Linked DNA regions of Variovorax paradoxus. The protein of the gene in region 2 interacts with the protein of the main gene of each other region in a pairwise test. Links are inferred from orthologs where the notes say so. Each region holds a gene or a part of one and is shown on either strand. Other genes may lie near its edges. The genes, in order: accC and ribD.

Region 1 (3,267 bases), 580 kb from region 2 along the record:
GCACAGGCGGGGCAACGCGTGACAAGGCTCATGACCGGGCGATTGTAGGGTCGGGCCCCCGCCCCGCGAGCGGTGCGCGGCGGTGCGAAATCCCGGCCGCGCTGCTCAGCAGCGAGCCGTCATCAGGATCCAGCCGTCCTCGCTGTCGCTCACCTCGAGCGCGGCATAGGGCGCATAGGCCTGCTTCAGCTCGTCGGCCTGCCGCTCGAGAATGCCGGCGAGCACAAGCGACCCGCCCGGCGCCACGTGGCTGCGCAGCAAGGGCGCAAGCACCTTGAGCGGCGTCGCGAGGATGTTGGCCAGCACCGTGTTGTAGTTGCCCTTGGCCGCTTCCGGCAGGCCGGCATTCAGACGCACGCCATTGGCTTCGGCATTGAGGCGTGTCGACGAGACGGCGGCCTCGTCGATGTCGACGGCATCGATATCGATTGCGCCGAACTTTGCCGCGCCAATGGCAAGAATGCCTGAGCCGCAGCCGTAGTCGAGCACGCGCTGGTCGCTGAATGCACCTTCGCCCTGCTTCGCGATCCAGCGCAGGCACATGCGCGTGGTGGGATGCGTCCCGGTACCGAAGGCGAGCCCCGGGTCGAGCCTGATCAACTGCCTGGCTTGCTCGGGCGGCTCATGCCAGGTGGGCACGATCCAGAATTCGGGCGTGATCTCGACCGGCGCGAATTGCGACTGCGTGAGCCGCACCCAGTCTTGGTCGGGCACCGGCGCCACGCCGAGCAGCGCGCAGCCTTCGAAGAAGTCCTGCAGCGCGAGCACCGACGCAGCCTCTTTGGCCAGTGCTTCGTCGGCGAACAGCGCGATGACGCGCGACCGCTGCCAGCCCTCCTTGGGCGGCGGCATGCCGGGCTCGCCGAACAGCGCCTGCTCGGCATCGGTCTGCGCGTCGGCATCTTCCACCGACACGCTCAGCGCGTCGAGTGCGTCGAGCGCGTCGCTGAGCATTTCGACCCGGTCTTCCGGCGCCATCAGGCGAAGTTCAAACATGGTGGCGTCGGGTGCTGCTCAGCGCTTGTGCGCCGCCAGCCACTCTTCCAAATAGTGGATGTTAGTGCCGCCGCTCATGAACTTGGCGTCGACCATCAGTTCGCGGTGAAGCGGAATGTTGGTCTGGATGCCTTCGATCACGGTTTCGTTCAGCGCCGTGCGCATGCGCGCCATGGCCTGCTCGCGCGTGTCGCCATACACAATGATCTTGCCGATCATGGAGTCGTAGTTGGGCGGGACGAAGTAGTTGGTGTACGCATGCGAATCCACGCGAACCCCGGGGCCGCCCGGCGGGTGCCACATGGTGATGCGGCCCGGCGACGGCGTGAACTTCCAGGCGTCTTCGGCGTTGATGCGGCACTCGATCGCGTGGCCGCGCATTTCGATCTGGCGCTGGGTGAACGGCAGCTTTTCGCCCGCCGCCACCATGATCTGCGTCTTCACGATGTCGATGCCGGTGGTGAACTCGGTCACCGGGTGCTCCACCTGCACGCGCGTGTTCATTTCGATGAAATAGAACTCGCCGTTTTCGTACAGGAACTCGAAAGTGCCGGCGCCGCGGTAGCCGATTTTCTTGCAGGCCGCCGCGCAGCGCTCGCCGATCTTCTCGATCAGCTTGCGCGGAATGCCGGGCGCCGGCGATTCCTCGATCACCTTCTGGTGGCGCCGCTGCATGGAGCAGTCGCGCTCGCCCAGGTAGACCGCGTTCTTGTGCTTGTCGGCCAGGATCTGGATTTCAACGTGGCGCGGATTCTGGAGAAACTTCTCCATGTACACGGCCGGATTGTTGAAAGCAGCGCCGGCTTCCGCCTTGGTCATCTGGATCGCGTTGACCAGTGCCGCTTCGGTGTGCACCACGCGCATGCCGCGGCCGCCGCCGCCGCCCGCGGCCTTGATGATGACCGGATAGCCGATGGCCCGCGCAATGCGCTTGTTGGTGGCGGCGTCGTCGGACAGCTCGCCCTCGGAGCCGGGCACGCAAGGCACGCCGGCCTTGATCATGGCCTGCTTGGCCGAGACCTTGTCACCCATCGTGCGGATGTTGTCGGGCGTCGGGCCGATGAACTGGAAACCGCTTTGCTCCACGCGCTCGGCGAAGTTGGCGTTTTCGCTCAGGAAACCGTAGCCGGGGTGAATCGCTTCGGCGTCGGTGACCTCGGCCGCCGAGATGATCGCCGGCATGTTGAGGTAGCTCAGCGACGACGGTGCCGGGCCGATGCACACGGCTTCTTGCGCCAGCTTGACGTACTTTGCGTCGCGGTCCGCTTCGGAATAGACCATCACGGCCTTGATGCCGAGCTCGCTGCAGGCGCGCTGGATCCGGAGGGCGATTTCCCCCCGGTTTGCAACCAGGATCTTCTTGAACATGGTCACTCGATGATGAACAGCGGCTGGCCGTATTCGACTGCCTGACCGTTTTCGCCGAGGATCTGGGTGATCGTGCCGGACTTGTCCGCTTCGATTTCGTTGAGGATCTTCATCGCTTCGATGATGCAGACCGTGTCGCCCTCGTTGACCTTGCTGCCGACTTCGACGAACGCCGGTGCGCCGGGGCTGGACGACCGATAGAAGGTCCCGACCATGGGCGACTTGACTGCGTGGCCCGTGGGCGCGGCTTCGGCGGCCGGTGCGCTGGCAAGCGCAGGCGCTGCCGGAGCACCGGCTGCGGGAGCGGCAGCAGCAGGTGCCGCCACGGTCTGTACATATTGCACCGGGGCAGCGCCGCCGCCTTTGACGATGCGAACCTTGCCTTCGGTTTCGGTGATTTCCAGTTCGGAAATATTGGATTCAGACACCAAGTCGATCAGTGTCTTCAGTTTGCGCAGATCCATGGGGCTCCAGTGCCGACTTTGCCGGTCAATAGGATGTAACTTGGCTAAAAATCGTTGATCTTTAGCGATTGGCGGCGAATGCCGAGGTGTATCTGATTCTAACCGTGAACGAGTTCACGCCGCCAACCGTCCAGATCGGCGGGCTCAAGCTTGCCCATTTTACGAGCCGCGACAGTACCGTCCCCGCTCAAGACCAGCGTGAACGGCAGGCCGCCTGCTGTGTTGCCCAGGCTTTTTACCAGTTCCGTGCCCTGCAAACCGGCCAATCCGACCGGGTAACTGACCGGCGTTTTCTGGAGGAACTTGCGCACGGCGCTCGGCTGATCGATAGCCAAGCCTACGACTTGCCATCCGTTGCCGCTACTTTCGCGGAAGAAGCGGTCGATCATCGGCATTTCTTCTACGCACGGCGGACACCAGGTCGCCCAGAAGTTCAGCA
Region 2 (3,126 bases):
GGTGCGGGCGCGGTCGGCGGCCGAAATGCCGGTGGTCACGCCTTCGGCCGCTTCGATCGAAACGGTAAAGGCGGTCGAGTGCTTGGCGCCGTTGCGCGACACCATGGGCGGCAACTGCAGCCGCTCGCACATTTCGCGCGAGAGCGTGAGGCAGATCAGCCCGCGTGCATGGCGGGCCATGAAGTTGATGGCCTCGGGCGTGATGTGGTCCGCGGCAATGACGATGTCGCCTTCGTTCTCGCGGTCTTCCTCGTCCACCAAAATGACCATGCGGCCGGCGGCAAGGTCGGCCACGATCTCCTCGACCGGAGAAATCGGCGCGGGTGCCCGCGAACCGCGGGGCGCGCCGATGGGGGTGACGGAGGCGTTCATTCGGCGGTGTCCTTGGAATACGTGGAAGGGGTTGGCACCAGGACGCCGGCCTGGAGCATGCGCTCCACGTAGCGCGCCACGGTGTCTATTTCGAGATTGACCTTGGAGCCGGCCGTGAGGCTGCCCAGGGAGGTGTTTTCGACGGTGTGCGGAATCAGGTTGATGCTGATTTCCGCGCCGTCTTCGATGTCGCTCACGCTGTTGACGGTGAGGCTCACGCCGTTGATGGTGATGGAGCCCTTGTAGGCCAGAAAGCGAGCCAGTGCGGGCGGCGCGACCACGCGCAGTTCCCAGCTTTCGCCCACGGGCGCAAAGTGGCTCACGGTGCCGATGCCGTCCACATGGCCGGAAACGATGTGGCCGCCCAGCCGGTCGCTCGCGCGCAGCGCCTTCTCGAGGTTGATACGGGCGCCCTCTTCGGTGAGGCCGGCGGTCTTGTCGAGCGATTCGGCCGAAATGTCGATGGTGAACAGCTGCTGCGCCGGATCGAGGGTGGTCACGGTCATGCACGCGCCGTTGAGCGCAATGCTGTCGCCAAGGCCTACATCGTCAAGATATCCGTCGGGCACCGAAATGCCGAGTCTTTTGCCGTAGGAGGAGGAGGTGCCGAGGTCGTGGATGGCGGCGATGCGCCCCACGCCGGTAATGATTCCGGTGAACATTCGCACATTTTCGCAGATGCGAGGGCCCTCGGCCTTTCCGCGGCGCTTTGGCCGTGCAATCCGCCTCCGGTTGCCTGAGGCTGGCCGCTAGAAGCTCTCGCGCCCACGTACGCGCGACACGACTCGAAGGTCCGGCCCGAGCATCTGCACGGACTTGAATTCGAGCGCCAGCGCGCCCTCCAGCGAGGTGAGCGGCCCCTCGGCGTGCAGGTGGCTCGCCATATCCAGCCCGCTGCCGATCAGCTTTGGCGCCAGGTACAGCAGCAGCTCGTCCACGCAGCCTTCGCGGATGAGCGAGCCGTTGAGCTTGTGGCCGGCTTCGGCGTGGAGCTCGTTGACGCCGCGCTGAGCCAGGTCCTGGAGCATCGCGGCCAGGTCGACCTTGCCGCTCGCATTGGGCAGGCAGGTGACCGTGGCGCCGCGCGCCTCCAGGGCAGCGGCGCGGTTTTCGTCTCGCGTTGCCGCGTAGATCCACACCGGACGGCCTGCTATGAAAACATGAGCGTCGGGCGGCGTCTGCAGATGGCTGTCGACGATCACCAGATGCGGCTGGCGCGGCGTCTCGACCATGCGCACGTCGAGCCGCGGGTTGTCTTCGAGAACGGTGCCCACGCCGGTCAGCACTGCGCTGGCACGGGCCCGCCACGCGTGGCCGTCGGCCCTGGCGGTCTCGGACGTGATCCATTGGCTCACGCCGTTGGAAAGGCCGGTCTTGCCGTCGAGCGAAGCCGCCACCTTGAGGCGCACCCAGGGCAGCTTGCGCACCATGCGGCTGAAGAAACCGATGTTGAGTTCGCGCGACTCGGCCGCGCCGGGGCCGGTTTCCACTTCGACACCCGCTGCGCGCAGGCGGGCAAAGCCCTGCCCGGCGACCAGCGGGTTCGGGTCGGCGAGCGATGCCACGACCCTGCCGATGCCGGCCGCAATGAGTGCATCGCAACAGGGGCCGGTGCGCCCGTGATGCGAACAGGGCTCGAGCGTGACATAGGCGGTGGCGCCCGCAACCGAATGGCCCTTGGCCGCAGCGTCGCGCAGCGCCATCACTTCGGCATGCGGTCCGCCGGCCTGCTGCGTGTGGCCCTGGCCCAGCACACGGCCCTCTGCGTCGCTCAGTACACAGCCGACGCGCGGGTTGGGGTCGGTCAGCAACAGCGCATCGGAAGCCAGGCGCAATGCGGTGGCCATGTGCTGCGCGTCTTGTTCGGGGGAGGGCATGGGCTGCGAGAAGAATTATTTAACACCGGAGCCGCTGGATCATACGAGCGGCAGTCAATAGCGGATGAACGGCAAACGCGCCGCTGGGAGTCGAGCCTACGCTCAAGTTTCGATGCAGGAATAAAGAAGCAACCGAAGTTGCAGGACGGGGAGGACATCGAAACATGGCTACATCAGGACGGGCCGACGCGGGCTTTTCGCTCGTGGAGGTACTTGTTTCCATCGCGGTGCTGAGCGTCGGCTTGCTCGGCTCCATCGGCATGCTGCTCACGGCCGTTCGTACGGGCAAGGAGGCCGCGACGTTCGCAGCCGCAGTCAACCTTGCCCGCGACCTCTCCGAAAAGGTTCGCATGAATCCGGGCGTGGCGGCCAGGACCGATGCGGCCAATACCTATCTCGTGGCCAGTTGGACCGCGGATGGCGATGCTTCCGCTGATGCCGGCGGCGAATGCACAGCGGCAGCTTGCAATCCACAAAGCCTGGCTGCGTGGGACATGAACGAGTGGAAGCGCCGCGTGGCCAAGGCGCTGCCCGGCGCCCGCCTCAGCGTGTGCTTCGACGACAAGCCCTGGAACGCCTCCGTCGGCGAGTACGAGTGGGCATGCAGCCAGTCCGGCTCCAGCGTGGTCGTCAAGCTCGGCTGGGTTCCGCACGCCGACGCTGCGAATGCAAAGCACAACGGCGAGCCGCAGAGGGAGCGTCCGCCTCGCCTGGTGATGCAGTTGGTTTCTGGCTAGGCGAGCGGCGGACATGCACGCACCCGGCCTCCCAAGGTTTCCGGCCTTGCACCAGCATTCGCGCCAGCGCGGCATGACCTTGGTCGAGCTGATGATTGCGGCGGCCATCGGGCTCGTCGTGGTGCTTGCCGCCACGGCCA

The links.
Region 1: the proteins of ribD (region 2) and accC interact in binary tests that used the Escherichia coli proteins (3 or more experiments, as listed by UniProt). The link is inferred for Variovorax paradoxus from one-to-one orthologs.

The regions. Positions count from the first base shown.
Region 1 is NZ_CP123990.1:4,788,075-4,791,341, reverse strand. What follows is about bases 190-3,140. They hold accC (acetyl-CoA carboxylase biotin carboxylase subunit), read right to left. Parts: upstream 2,365-3,140; coding sequence 1,015-2,364; downstream 190-1,014. Other genes in these bases: QHG62_RS23015 (TlpA family protein disulfide reductase), read right to left, coding at 2,927-3,140; accB (acetyl-CoA carboxylase biotin carboxyl carrier protein), read right to left, coding at 2,367-2,828; prmA (50S ribosomal protein L11 methyltransferase), read right to left, coding at 190-996. Also shown: QHG62_RS23035 (zinc-ribbon and DUF3426 domain-containing protein), read right to left, coding at 1-32; more of prmA, read right to left, coding at 106-189; more of QHG62_RS23015, read right to left, coding at 3,141-3,267. UniProt on the Escherichia coli protein: This protein is a component of the acetyl coenzyme A carboxylase complex; first, biotin carboxylase catalyzes the carboxylation of the carrier protein and then the transcarboxylase transfers the carboxyl group to form malonyl-CoA.
Region 2 is NZ_CP123990.1:5,367,769-5,370,894, reverse strand. Bases 186-2,995 are described here. They hold ribD (bifunctional diaminohydroxyphosphoribosylaminopyrimidine deaminase/5-amino-6-(5-phosphoribosylamino)uracil reductase RibD), read right to left. Parts: upstream 2,250-2,995; coding sequence 1,122-2,249; downstream 186-1,121. Other genes in these bases: pilV (type IV pilus modification protein PilV), read left to right, coding at 2,414-2,986; QHG62_RS25700 (riboflavin synthase), read right to left, coding at 369-1,034; ribBA (bifunctional 3,4-dihydroxy-2-butanone-4-phosphate synthase/GTP cyclohydrolase II), read right to left, coding at 186-372. Outside these bases: more of ribBA, read right to left, coding at 1-185; QHG62_RS25685 (PilW family protein), read left to right, coding at 3,033-3,126. UniProt on the Escherichia coli protein: Converts 2,5-diamino-6-(ribosylamino)-4(3h)-pyrimidinone 5'-phosphate into 5-amino-6-(ribosylamino)-2,4(1h,3h)-pyrimidinedione 5'-phosphate.